2 linked regions of the Halioglobus japonicus genome follow. The protein of the gene in region 2 interacts with the protein of the main gene of each other region in a pairwise test. Links are inferred from orthologs where the notes say so. Each region holds a gene or a part of one and is shown on either strand. Other genes may lie near its edges.

Evidence for each region.
Region 1: the proteins of mobA (region 2) and BST95_RS06450 interact in binary tests that used the Escherichia coli proteins (3 or more experiments, as listed by UniProt). The link is inferred for Halioglobus japonicus from one-to-one orthologs.

Annotation. Positions count from the first base shown.
Region 1 is NZ_CP019450.1:1,348,606-1,355,245, reverse strand. The notes cover bases 3,217-6,167. They hold BST95_RS06450 (molybdopterin molybdotransferase MoeA), read right to left. Parts: upstream 5,315-6,167; coding sequence 4,118-5,314; downstream 3,217-4,117. Other genes in these bases: moaB (molybdenum cofactor biosynthesis protein B), read right to left, coding at 5,311-5,841. In the rest of the region: thioredoxin TrxA, read left to right, coding at 1-88; ppk2 (polyphosphate kinase 2), read left to right, coding at 95-994; transcription termination factor Rho, read left to right, coding at 1,174-2,442. UniProt on the Escherichia coli protein: Catalyzes the insertion of molybdate into adenylated molybdopterin with the concomitant release of AMP.
Region 2 is NZ_CP019450.1:2,074,035-2,081,507, forward strand. Bases 514-3,301 are described here. They hold mobA (molybdenum cofactor guanylyltransferase MobA), read right to left. Parts: upstream 2,315-3,301; coding sequence 1,712-2,314; downstream 514-1,711. Other genes in these bases: adk (adenylate kinase), read left to right, coding at 514-752; BST95_RS09765 (hypothetical protein), read left to right, coding at 899-1,651; tsaB (tRNA (adenosine(37)-N6)-threonylcarbamoyltransferase complex dimerization subunit type 1 TsaB), read left to right, coding at 2,383-3,084. Outside these bases: more of adk, read left to right, coding at 108-513; BST95_RS09785 (NAD(P)-dependent oxidoreductase), read left to right, coding at 3,897-4,769; BST95_RS09790 (M18 family aminopeptidase), read left to right, coding at 4,784-6,094; BST95_RS09795 (tRNA-queuosine alpha-mannosyltransferase domain-containing protein), read left to right, coding at 6,095-7,198; BST95_RS09800 (tryptophan--tRNA ligase), read left to right, coding at 7,253-7,473. UniProt on the Escherichia coli protein: Transfers a GMP moiety from GTP to Mo-molybdopterin (Mo-MPT) cofactor (Moco or molybdenum cofactor) to form Mo-molybdopterin guanine dinucleotide (Mo-MGD) cofactor.

The DNA.
Region 1 (6,640 bases), 730 kb from region 2 along the record:
CGTCTTCAAAGGCGGTAACGCTGAAGCCACCAAAGTGGGTGCCCTGTCCAAGTCACAGCTCACCGAGTTCATCCAGGAAGTGGTATAGCCCGGGATGACCTCTCGCACGGCGCCTTCATCCAGACCCGCGCGCCGTGCGATCAATCCCCAGGCCATAGCGCGCGACGCGCTGCACCCCGGCCTCGCTGAGCAGATGCTCAGCAGCAAAGACATCATCGCCCACTTTGCCAGCGACCAGCACCCCTACGCTGACCGACTCCGCAAGAAGGCCTACGAATCGCATCTCCAGTTGCTGCAGATCGAATTGCTCAAGGCGCAGCGCTGGGCCATCGCCACAGAGCAGAAAATCGTTATCCTGTTTGAGGGCCGCGATGCCGCCGGCAAAGGTGGCACCATCAAGCGCTTTGTCGAGCATCTCAATCCGCGTCACACCCACGTGGTCGCCCTGAACAAGCCCACCCCCGAGGAACAGGGCCAGTGGTATTTCCAGCGCTACATCCGCCACTTTCCCAGCAACGGTCATATCGCGCTGTTTGATCGCAGCTGGTACAACCGCGCCGGGGTCGAGCGGGTAATGGATTTTTGCACTCAGGAGCAGTATCAGGAATTTATGCTGCAGGCGCCTGCACTGGAACTCATGATGGTTCGCAGCGACATCCACCTGTTCAAGTTCTGGCTGACCGTTGGCCAGGAAGAGCAGCAAGCGCGGTTCAATAAACGTCGCCAGGATCCGCTGAAGCAGTGGAAGCTGTCTCCTATCGACGAGGCGGCCCAAAGCCGCTGGGATGACTATACCCAGGCAAAAGAAGATATGTTTTTTTATACCGATACGGCCCACGCGCCCTGGACGATTGTGAAATCCTCAGACAAAAAACGCGCCCGCATCGCCTGCCTGCAACACTTTCTGAGCTCACTGGAATACCCGGAAAAGCGTGACGATTTGCTCCATATGGACCCGCTTATCGTCGGTCAGAGCGAATACGCCATCGGCTAAAAAACGATCTAAAATAGCTATAGACGCCCTTACCGACCCGTGCTACATTTTGGTCTGTCGCACACTTCTGTGCAGCAATAAAAACTCTGCTACTCAACTTTTTAGCTTCACCCGGCCGGCAGCAGCCGCGCGCATGTATCTAATTCTTTTTCCTTTCACGCCTCTATTGCATCGCATTTATGAATCTTACTGATCTGAAGAACAAACCCACCCAGGAACTCATCGATATTGCCAAGGAGATGGGCATTGAAAACATGGCCCGCTCACGGAAGCAGGACATCATCTTTGCCATTCTCAAGCGACACGCCAAAAGCGGTGAAGATATCTACGGTGACGGTGTATTGGAAATTCTCCAGGACGGCTTCGGCTTCCTGCGCAGCGCTGACAGCTCTTACCTGGCTGGCCCCGACGACATTTATGTCTCGCCGAGCCAGATCCGCCGCTTCAACTTGCGCACCGGCGACACCATTTCCGGCAAGATTCGCCCGCCGAAAGATTCCGAGCGCTACTTCGCATTGCTCAAGGTTGGCGAGGTTAACTTCAGTAAACCTGAACAATCCAAGAACAAGATCCTGTTCGAAAACCTGACGCCGCTGTTCCCGGATGAGCGCCTGACTCTTGAAAAGGGCAACGGCAGCTCCGAGGACCTCACCGGCCGCATCATCGACCTGGTGGCCCCGATTGGTAAAGGCCAGCGTGGCCTGTTAGTAGCACCGCCCAAGGCCGGTAAAACCATCATGATGCAGAACATCGCCCAGGCGATTATCAGCAACAACCCTGAGTGCTACATCATCGTACTGCTGATCGACGAGCGTCCCGAAGAAGTGACAGAGATGCAGCGCTCTGTCGGTGCCCGCGGTGCCGAGGTCGTTGCGTCGACCTTCGATGAGCCACCCTCGCGCCACGTGCAGGTGGCGGATATGGTTATCGAAAAGGCCAAGCGCCTGGTGGAGCACAAGCGTGACGTTGTGATCCTGCTCGACTCCATCACCCGTCTGGCACGTGCGTACAACACGGTTATCCCCTCGTCCGGCAAGGTACTTACCGGTGGTGTAGACGCCCACGCTCTGGAACGCCCCAAGCGCTTCTTTGGCGCCGCGCGGAACATCGAGGAAGGCGGCAGCCTGTCCATCATCGCTACCGCCCTGATCAATACCGGCTCCAAAATGGACGAGGTGATTTACGAGGAGTTCAAGGGCACCGGTAACATGGAACTGCATCTGGATCGCAAGGTGGCTGAAAAGCGCGTGTATCCCGCAATCAACATCCGCTCTTCCGGCACTCGCCGCGAAGAACTGCTGACCGGCGATGAAGAACTGCAGCGCATGTGGATCCTGCGCAAGCTGCTGCACGGCATGGAAGATCTGCCCGCGGTGGAATTCCTGATCGACAAGCTCAAGGACACCAAGACCAACGACGAGTTCTTCCTGTCCATGAAGCGCAAGTGACGTTGCCCTCGGCAATGTCATCCCTGCGAAGGCAGGGATCCAGGGGTTCTGCAGTCATAGATCATCTCGAACCAGACAATTAATCAAAGAGCCGGTTCAATTCCCGATGAATACTTGTTCTTTGTCCAAAAGGCCAGTGAATTCCCGCCTGCGCGGGAATGACGGGGAGCAGAAATGAAATACAAAGACCTCCGCGACTTTATTGCCGAGCTTGAACAGCGCGGCGAGCTGGTGCGCATTACCGCGGAGGTCGACCCTAATCTTGAGATGACGGAAATCGCCGACCGCACCCTGCGGGCCGGCGGTCCGGCGCTGCTGTTCGAAAATCCCAAGGGGTTCGACACACCGGTGCTGGCCAACCTGTTCGGCACCGAGCAGCGGGTGGCACTGGGCATGGGTGGAGAGAATGTCACCGCCCTGCGCGAGATCGGGGAGCTACTGGCCTATCTACGCCAACCGGACCCCCCAAAGGCTTTCGCGACCTGGCCGACAAGGCCCCGGTACTCAAAAAAGTCCTCAACATGGGCCCGAAGATGGTCCGCAACCCACCCTGCCAGTATCACGCCAAGCAGGGCGACGAAGTCGATCTGTATCAACTGCCGATCCAGACCTGCTGGCCCGGCGATGCGGGCCCGCTGGTCACCTGGCCGCTGGTGATTACCCGCGGTCCCGATAAGGAACGCCAGAATCTCGGCATTTACCGCATGCAGTTGATCGGCAAAAACAAGCTGATCATGCGCTGGCTCTCGCACCGCGGTGGCGCTCTGGACTATCGCGAATGGCAATTGAAGCACCCGGGCAAACGCTACCCTGTGGCGATTGCCCTGGGCGCAGATCCGGCCACGACGCTGGGAGCGGTAACGCCTATTCCTGACCCGGTGTCTGAGTACGCTTTCGCCGGCCTGCTGCGGGGTTCCAAAACCGAGCTAGCAGAGTGCTTCACACCACTATGCAGGGAACACGGCCTGCAGGTACCCGCCAGCGCAGAGTACATACTCGAAGGCTATCTGGAACCCGGAGAAGAGGCCGACGAGGGCCCCTTTGGCGATCACACCGGCTACTATAACGAAGTCGAGCGCTTCCCGGTATTTACCGTTGAGGCGATTACGCACCGCGAAGATCCCATATACCACAGTACCTACACTGGCAGACCGCCCGATGAACCGGCCGTACTCGGCGTCGCCCTGAACGAAGTCTTCGTGCCGCTGCTGCAGAAGCAGTTTCCCGAGATCGTGGACTTCTACCTGCCGCCCGAGGGCTGCTCCTATCGGATGGCCGTCGTCACCATGCGCAAGGAATATCCCGGCCACGCCAAACGGATCATGCTCGGCGTGTGGTCATTCCTGCGCCAGTTCATGTACACCAAGTTTGTCATCGTCACCGATGAAGACGTGAATGCCCGCGACTGGAAAGACGTGATCTGGGCCATGACCACGCGCATGGACCCGCAGCGCGACAGCGTATTCATCGAGAACACCCCCATCGACTATCTGGATTTCGCGTCACCTGTGGCTGGCCTTGGCTCCAAGGTGGGCTTTGATGCGACCAACAAGTGGCCAGGAGAAACCGACCGCGAATGGGGTGAGCCGATTGCCATGGACCAGGCCGTAAAAGACCGGGTCGACGAGCTATGGGACGAGCTGGGCATCTCCTGACCGCCCCAGCTCGACAGACCTCACAAATCCAACAACAAGACCTCGACCTCATCACCAGGGGCAACCGTTGTCCCCACAGGAATGACCGCCAGGGCATTGCTGTAACTGACAGAACTCAACACGCCTGAACTCTGGTTGGAGAGGCGCTTTGCAACCAGGCCAGTGCTGTCTCGCTCGACAATCACCCGCAGGTAATCCTGCCTGCTACCGGCACGCTTGACGGCAAAGTCGGCCCGCGCCACCAGCGAGGGTGCGGGCGCTTCCGCCAGGCCCTGCATACGCTGCAGAAAAGGTCTTGCCACCAGTTGAAAGGTGACAAATACCGATGTGGGGTTGCCGGGCAGCCCAATAAACGGCGTGTCACCGATGCGGCCAAAGGCCAGGGGCTTGCCGGGCTTAATGGCGAGTTTCCACAGCGACAGTGCACCAAGGCGCTCTACCTGTCCTTTCACGTGGTCTTCTTCGCCAACGGAAACGCCGCCAGAGGTGATAACCACATCGGCGCGCTGTGCCGCAGCCTCCAGGGCATCTCCGGTAGCCTCAGGGGTATCCGCCACCATGCCACCGTCGACAAACTCCATACCCAGCGAACGCACCAGGCCCGCCAACGTATAGCGATTGGAATTGTAGAGCTGACCCGGAGCGAGTTCGCCCTGCCCAGGCTCAACCAGCTCATCGCCCGTCGACAGCACGGTCACGCGCAGCGGCCGGTACACCGCCACCTGCGCACGCCCGACCGAGGCCAGCAGGCCAAGGTCCTGCGGCCTGAGACGGCGGCCGCGCACCAACACGGTTGCGCCGCGGGCAATATCCTGGCCGCGAGGGCGGACATTGGCCCCCGCCTCGAGGGGATGATGAATACGCAGCTGGCCTTCTTCCTCAGTACAGTTTTCCTGCATGGCCACAGCATCAGCGCCGGGAGGGATCTCAGCACCGGTAAATATTCTGGCTGCCGTACCCGGCTCAAGTTGTTCACCTACCTGACCCGCCGCGATACGCTGCGCGACCGGCAATAATTGTCCCGCATCAGCAGCGCGCAGGGCATAACCGTCCATGGCAGAGTTGTCATTGAGCGGCACATCTATCGGCGAAGCGACATCTTCCGCCAGGGTCAGCCCCAGGGCATCCATAACGCAGACATACTGAGGTTCGGGCGGCACAGGTGCCTGGCTGACTACCTGGGCCAGCGCATCAGCCAGCGGAGTCAGGCCGCTCAAGCGTGCTGGCTCCTGACGCGCAATACACCGACAAAATTACAGGGGCGGTAAGTCGAATCGAGTTGGTCGCGGATCAGGCCGCCCCAGGCAGTGCGACAGGCACCGGTGGAGCCCGGCATACAGAAGATCACCGTGTTATTGGCCAGGCCCGCGAGTGCCCGAGACTGGACTGTGGAGGAACCGATTTCCTCATAAGACAGGGCGCGAAACACTTCGCCAAATCCGTCGATGGACTTATCGAACAGCGGCGCAACCGCTTCCGGAGTCGAATCACGCCCTGAAAAGCCGGTACCGCCGGTCACCAGCACCGCCTCAATCGCATCATCGGCAATCCAGGCCGAGAGTACCGCTCGAATCTGGTAAATATCGTCGATCACTATCTGCTTGTCCCGCAGCGCGTGGCCGGCGTCGCCCAATGCCTCCACCAGAAATTGTCCGGAGGTGTCATTTTCATCGGTACGGGTGTCCGAAACTGTCAGCACAGCCACACCCAGGGACTGGGGGCTGTCGTCGGTGGCCTTGGCCATGGAGAGAACTCCTTATGCTTGCTGTTCGTAGTATTGCTTGACCATATCGCCGATCGTATTGCGCCAGGGCAACTGCTTGATCGCGAAGGTATTGCGGATTTTGCTGCACTCCAGAGAGCGGTTGAGACTGGGAGCATCTTCCGACAATTGCTGCAGTTCCACCGGCTCAGGGCTGACGTCGCTAAACTGCGTAGCCGCGGCCAGCACGGATTCGGCGAATTCGTAGTAGGTCGCCGTCTCGGAGCTGCAGTAGTGGAAAAAGCCCCACAGTTCAGCCCCCTGCTGAGCTGGTCGATAATCGCCGAGACCACCCGGGCGCCGTCATCCGAAGACACCGGGCAACCGCGCAGGTTGTTATCCAGCACCAGCTGCTTGCCGCGGCGCATATCGCCCAGCATCTGCGTCACCAGGTTGGGTCCATCACTGGCGAAGACCGGCCCCAGCCGCAGAATAAGGTGACGGTCACAATTCTCTCGCACGACCTGTTCAGCGGCAGCCAGTAACGGACCCACCCCCTCCTCGCTATCGGGAATATCGTCTTCGTTGTACATGCGGTCGAGCTTCCCGGAGAACACCCGGGCACTGGACACAAACAAATGGGCGGCGCCATCACGCTGACAGCACTTTGCCACCCAGTGACTGCGTTTCAGATCGAGATCGCCAATCTCCTGACCACTGTCAGCCACCGCTTCAATGCGAATATCCACTACCAATTCTGCATCAACGCGGCGAATAGCCTTCTTGGCCTGGCGCTCACTTTTCCAACGCGATGCCGCCCACGTCACACTGGTGACCTCGT
Region 2 (7,473 bases):
GGGTTGTATCCGCGCAACCCGCTGTGTATGGTTACTTTCCTCCCACGTTACCAACCTAGCCAAGCCGCTGTTGACGGCGGCCGATATTATCACGAGGAACCTCGTCAATGCGTTTGATTTTGCTGGGCGCCCCGGGCGCCGGAAAAGGCACCCAGGCCCAATACATTACCGAAAAATTCGGTATTCCCCAGATTTCCACCGGCGACATGCTCCGTGCCGCGGTCAAGGCTCAAACCCCGCTGGGCATCGAAGCCAAGCAAGTGATGGATGCCGGCGGTCTGGTGTCAGACGACATCATTATTGGTCTCGTGAAAGAACGTATCGCTGAAGACGATTGTGCCTCTGGTTTTCTGTTTGATGGTTTTCCCCGCACGATCCCCCAGGCTCAGGCCATGGTGGAAGAGGGTGTCAGTATTGATCATGTCGTTGAGATTGCCGTGGACGACGAAGAGATTGTGTCCCGCATGAGTGGCCGTCGTGTACACCCGGGCTCTGGTCGCGTCTATCACGTTATTCACAATCCGCCGAAGACTGAAGGCGAGGATGATGAGACCGGCGAAGCACTAGTGCAGCGTGACGATGATCAGGAAGAGACTGTTCGCAAGCGCCTGGAAATTTATCACGAACAAACCAGTCCACTGGTCGACTTTTATCAGGATATGACGGGCAGCGATGCGCCTGCCTATCACCGAATAGAAGGTGTGGGCAGTGTCGAACAAATTCGCGATCGCGTATTCGACGAACTTGGTTGAAGCGTAAAAACGGTTTTTGCAGTAGAAAAGGAGCCGCCGGCTCCTTTTTTTTGCCTATGAAAAACCGTTTGCATTTGTTGTAAGCCTTTAACTTTGTTGCTATTTTTGAATTGCGTTACCTAATAACTTCCCTGGAGATGAACGTAATGGCAACGGCAAAAAAGAAAACTACAGCAAAAAAGGCGCCGGCTTCCCGTAAAAAGGCACCGGCTAAGAAGCGTCCAGCAGCTAAGAAAACAGCAGCAAAACGCAAAGCAGTAGCGAAAAAACAAGCAGTATCTCCCGCAGTAGCGAAAGCTACTGAAGCTCTGGCTAAAGTTCAAAAGGCTTTGGATGCAGAGAAGAAGTCGCTTGCAGGCGCGCGTAAGAAGTTGGAAGCAGCGCGTAAGCAGGCAGCCAAAAAAGCCACAGCAGCTAACAAACGTGCTGTGAAAAGTGCACAAAATGCTTCTGCCAAGAACAGTGCGCGTATTAAGGCCATGCGTGAAAAAATGGCTGACGCCAAAAATCGGCTGGCTGATACGGCCGAAGCGGCTCGCCTGAAGGCACTCAAAGTTGCGGCAGACGAGAAATTGAAAGTACGTAAAGCCGAACTGGCAGCTAAAGCTGAAGCAGACAAAGCCATTGCCATGGCCAAAGCTGCTGAAAGTTGGGTGAAAGCTCGCGCCAAGGCAGACGCCAAAAAGCTGACTGACCTGGAGAAAAAACTGGCCAAGCAATTGAGTTTGGCAGAGAAGAAGTCTGCTGCCAAAGCCAAGGCCGCAGCCAAGAAAAAGTCGGCGCCTAAGAAAAAAGCTGCAGCGAAGAAAAAGCCCGCAGTCAAAAAGGCAGCTCCTAAGAAAAAAGCAGTAGCCAAGAAAAAGGCAGCGCCAAAGAAAAAAGCAGCGAAGAAGAAGTAAACGCCGCGAGTTTGTATGAGAAACCTGCTGTCAGCGATGACAGCAGGTTTTTTATGCCCGCTATTCAGCTGTGACCATGACATCCGTCATGGTATTGATATTGATAAAGGCCTCGGCTGTGTCGCTGAAATCCACGCTGACGGCCCCCTGTTGGCCGTACCATAGTCTGACAGCCCGTTCGCCAGTGTCGAGGAAGTCACTGACTGTTGCGAGGCATGAGCCGCGCACTAACGCGCATAGGTAGTGTTCACGTTGTGCGGTGCGCGCGTAGCTGATATTTGCGCCGGGGTTGTGCTGCAGGGCTGTTAGAAGACGCTGGGCCAGGTCCAACGGCAGTTGCGGTGTATCGCAAGGCGCCAGAAATAGAAACTCGGTCTTGCAGTGACCGGCCATCGCTTCTACGCCCGCCAGCGGACCCTGAAAATCTACTCTCTCATCACTAATCAGTGCGCAGTCGAACTGGTTGTAGAACGCCTGACTGCGATTACAACTGATATACAGTTCCTTGACCTGTGGCGCCATTCGCTCGACACAGTGGGTGGCCATAGGCCGGCCGCGCCAGGGCAATGTACCTTTATCGCGGTTGCCTACGCGTCGTCCTGCGCCTCCAGCCAGCAATAGTCCTGTGATTGTATTTGTGGGAAAAAGGTTTTCGTCAGCCAACGGTTCTTACTCGACGGTGCCTGTGGGATAATCGCAGCTTAACATTTGTAGCGGCATACCGAGAAACCATGAACGGCATACTTGCCATTGAAACGGCCACTGAAGCCTGTTCCGTCGCTCTTTGGCGTGATGGTAACACTGAGCATCGCCACGAACTGGCGGCGCGGCAGCATAACCAACGCCTGTTTAGCATGCTCCGTGAACTGTTGCCTGATGGTGTCAAAGATATCGACGCCATCGCCTATGGCTCGGGGCCAGGGTCGTTTACCGGGCTGCGGATTGCTGCGAGTGCAGTGCAGGGGCTGGCGTTTTCAGCAGGTGTTCCTGCAGTACCGGTTTCTACGCTGGCCTGCCAGGTTCAGACAGCGCTGCGCGAGGGGCTGGTGGAGGAGGGCGGCTATGTGCTGTCCTGCCTCGATGCTCGAATCAAGGAAGTCTATTTCGCCCTGTATCGCATCGAAGGCGATGAGGTGTTCGAAGTTCAGGCCGCAGCGGGAGTAAAACCCGAACAGATGACGATTGCGGAACTGCCTGCGCAAATGGTGGCAATCGGCGATGGATGCGCTTTTGTCGATCAGTTTCCCGAATCAGTGCAGAAAGTACTAACAGCGGTTCACGCTCAGGTGCTTCCCGAGGCGCGTGACCTGATACCTGCGGCGCGCCGAATGCTGGCGTCAGGCACTTTCCAGAAAGCGGCAGATGTACATCCCGTGTATGTGCGCGATGAGGTTAACTGGAAAAAAATTCATGAACAGGGCAAACCGTCGTGATCGATGCTTTTCAAGCTATCGTATTGGCCCTGGTGCAGGGGCTGACCGAATTTCTGCCCATCTCTAGCTCTGCGCACCTGGTTATACCCTCGCTGGTACTTGAATGGCCCGACCAGGGGCTGGCGTTTGATGTCGCCGTGCATGTGGGATCGCTGGTCGCGGTGTTGTACTACTATCGCCAGACATTGCGTGAACTTGCCGTGGACTGGTTTGGTTCAATGGCCGGGCAGGGCGCCACCGTCAATAGCCGGATGGTCTGGTATCTGGGATTTGCCACCATTCCTGCGGGCCTGGCAGGCATATTCCTGGAGCAATTTATTGAAGACCACGCGCGCAGTCTGTTGGTCATTGCCAGTACCACGCTGATCTTCGGATTATTGCTGGGTCTTGCCGACCACCACGCAGAGCGCACGCCTGGCGATGAACCGCTGACATTTTGGCGCGGCCTGTTTATCGGATGTGCACAGGCAATGGCACTGGTACCCGGCGTTTCGCGCTCTGGCGTTACGATAACTGCGGCGCTCATGCTGAATATGAGTCGCCAGGACGCTGCGCGTTTCTCTTTTTTGTTGTCTATTCCAATTATTGCTAGCGCTGGTGGCCGGAAAACCTGGGAGCTGATGGGGCTGGGCGAGCCCTTTGACGTGCCAATGATGGCGCTGGGTGCCGTGATGTCCGGGTTGCTGCTTACGCGTGTATTGCGCTGTTCCTGCGCCTGCTAGACAGGGTAGGAATGCGGCCTTTTGTTTATTATCGCATTGCCCTGGCCATTGTGCTCTTCAGCATCTGGCTGGGCAGCTAGAGGAAAATACATGAAACTCGCATTTATTGGCCTGGGGGTCATGGGCTATCCGATGGCCGGACACCTGCAGCGCGCTGGTCATGAGGTCACGGTTTACAATCGTACTGTCAGCAAAGCCCGGGATTGGGTTGATGAATACGGCGGCGCCATGGCGCTGACACCGGCCGCTGCAGCGACTGAAGCAAACCAGGTGTTTGTCTGTGTGGGTAACGACGACGATGTGCGATCGGTGATCTACGGTGACGAAGGTGTGCTGGCCGGCCTGGCGAGTGGAGCCGTTATTGTCGATCACACGACGGCCTCCGCCGAGCTCGCCCGCGAATTGGCGGCCGCTGCTGCCGAACAGGGTATTGGTTTTCTCGATGCCCCGGTATCCGGTGGTCAGGGGGGTGCAGAGAACGGCGTATTAACCGTCATGGTGGGTGGTGAGGCCGAGACCTTTGCCATGGCTGAGTCCGTGCTGCAGTGTTACGCACGCTGCGTGCGCCTGCTCGGTGCCTGTGGCAGTGGACAGCTGGCGAAGATGGTTAACCAGATCTGTATCGCCGGTGTGGTACAGGGGCTGGCTGAAGCGCTGGAGTTCTCAGAGCAGGCGGGTCTCGATTCTGCTGGCGTGGTTGAAGTTATTTCTCAGGGCGCCGCTCAGTCCTGGCAGATGGAAAATCGCTACCAGACCATGCTGGCCGGTGAGTATGAGCACGGATTTGCGGTGGACTGGATGCGCAAGGATCTGGGTATGGTATTGGCGGAGGCGAGCCGTATGGGGCTGGAACTGCCAATTACCCAAATTGTGGACGGTTACTACGCCGACGTGCAGGGCATGGGCGGTGGCCGCTGGGACACCTCCAGCCTGTTCGCGCGTATGCGCGAGCGCAGTAAATAGATCAGGAGTACAGTATGGATAACTCGCAGCAGTTCAACGAAGACCTCTGCCAGTTTCTGGCACGGGCTACCACGCCGTTTCATGCCGTCGCGGAGATGGTCAGCCGCCTGGAAGCCGCAGGCTTTAGCCAACTCATTGAGGATACCGACTGGGATATCCAACCCGGTGGCCGCTACTATGTTGTGCGCAACGGCAGTTCGATCGTGGCGTTTGGCATCGGTGAGAAACTGGGCCCTATAGAGGGCCTGCGGATGGTCGGTGCACACACGGACAGCCCTTGCCTTATGGTCAAGCCTGCGCCCGAGCGGCAGCGACACGGTTACCTGCAACTCGGTGTGGAAGTGTACGGCGGAGCGTTGCTTAATCCCTGGTTTGATCGCGACCTGTCTCTCGCGGGCAGAGTATCGTTTCAGTGTGACGCTGGCAGCTTACGTACTGCGCTCATCGATTTTCGTCGGGCGATTGCCACCATTCCCAGCCTGGCAATTCACCTGGATCGCGAAGCCAACAAAAATCGTTCGGTCAATCCACAAAAAGACATTCCGCCAATCCTCTGTCAGCTAAGCGCAGATGAGAAAGCAGACTTCAGGGAAATTCTGCGCGAACAATTGGTGGTAGAACATCCCGGATGCGGCGTTGAAAAGGTGCTGGATTACGAAATGTGTTTCTACGACACGCAGCCGGCGGCCGTCACCGGGCTCAAGGGCGAGTTCCTAGCGTCTGCGCGCCTGGATAACTTGCTGAGTTGTTATACCGGGCTGCAGGCGCTGCTCCAGTGGGATGGTCAGGCTACCGTGCTGCTGGTATGCAATGACCACGAGGAAGTCGGCAGCCTGTCAGCCGTTGGCGCCCAGGGCCCCATGCTGGGGAGCGTACTGAAACGACTGGCGGGAGACCTGGCAGGCTATAGCGCACTCACCGAACGCTCCATGATGATCTCCGCTGACAATGCGCATGGTATCCATCCCAACTACGCCGACAAGCACGACGAAAATCACGGGCCGCTGCTCAACGCCGGGCCGGTAATCAAGATCAACAGTAATCAGCGCTACGCCTCCAATAGCGAGACGACTGGCCTTTATCGCATGCTGGCCGCAGCGGAAGGCGTGCCCGTACAGTCATTCGTGGTGCGCACGGATATGGCCTGTGGTAGTACGATCGGTCCGATAACTGCCGGGGAAGTAGGGGTGCGCACCCTTGATATTGGTGTGCCTACTTTTGGCATGCACTCTATACGGGAGTTGGCCGGCACCAAAGACGCCTTCAATCTGTCGCGTGTGCTACGCCGCTTCTACAACCATCCGGGGTCGCTGGCAGCCAGCTGAGTGAAGGTTCTCCTGCTCTCTGCCTACGCTGCCCAGAGTCACCGTTACTGGCAGCGCGGTCTGCGGGAGATGTTCCCCGGGTGGCGTTGGACCGAACTGGAACTGCCGCCGCGCTACTTCAGCTGGCGGGTTCGCAGTAACCCCCTCAGTTGGTCGCTGACCGAGCGAACCACCCTCGAAGCCGATTACGATCTGCTCATCGCCACCTCCATGGTGGATCTGGCGACGCTGCGCGGACTGGTCCCGAACCTGGCCCGGCTACCCTCGCTGCTCTATTTTCATGAGAATCAATTCGTCTATCCTCAGGATCGTCAGCAACACAGCCTGCTGGAGGCGCAGATGGTCAGCCTGTACGCGGCGCTGGCAGCGGACCAGTTGCTGTTTAACTCCGCTTACAACCGCGATACATTCCTCACGGGTGTCGCAGGCCTGTTAAGCAAAATGCCCGATGAAGTGCCTCCTGGCGTCGCAGATCGGCTGGCGGGCAAAGCAGGGGTATTGCCCGTGCCGCTGCTCGACACTTATCCGTCCGATGCCTCCCTGCCATGGCCGGGTCGTCAGGGTGAGTATCCAGATCGACCGTTGCGTCTGCTCTGGAGTGCGCGCTTTGAACACGACAAGGGCGGCGAAGATTTGGAAGCCATTCTGCAGGGACTGGAAGCCACAAACCTCGACTATGAGCTGGCCGTGACAGGTCAGCAGTTTCGCAATTCGCCCGCGGTGTTCACCCGGGTGGAACAGGCCTTTGCGCACCGTTTGGTCAGCTTCGGCTTCGTCGAAAACGAAGCAGACTTTCGCGCCTTGCAGGGCGGTGCCGACGTGGTGCTGTCGACAGCCGGGCATGAATTCCAGGGCCTGGCGGTGCTGGAAGCGGTGCTCGCGGGTAGCGTACCGCTGGTACCTGACCGGCTGGCCTACCCGGAAATCTACCCGCCTGAGCTTCGCTACGACTCGCCTGAAGACGCCGTCGCCCTGGTATTGTCACTCGCGCACACATTGACCAGTGGCCAGCGGCCGAACGTGGCGCTAGAGCGCTTCACCGTCGCAGCGTTACAGCCGTGCTACGCCGCCATACTGACGGCCCTGGCGGCCACGGCAGGATAGCCAGCCGTCCCACCAGCCGGTATCATTGCGCCTTTTTCTCAAAGGGCGCATTTCATGGCCAAACAGCGTGTTCTCACGGGTATTACCACTACCGGCACTCCTCATCTGGGTAACTATGTCGGTGCCATCCGGCCGGCGATTGAAGCCTCGCGTGACGATGCCGTGGAGTCCTTCTTTTTCCTGGCGGACTACCACGCGCTGATCAAGTGCCAGGACCCGGATCTGGTGCGTCAGTCGACCAAGGAAATCGCGGCCACCTGGCTGGCCCTGGGCCT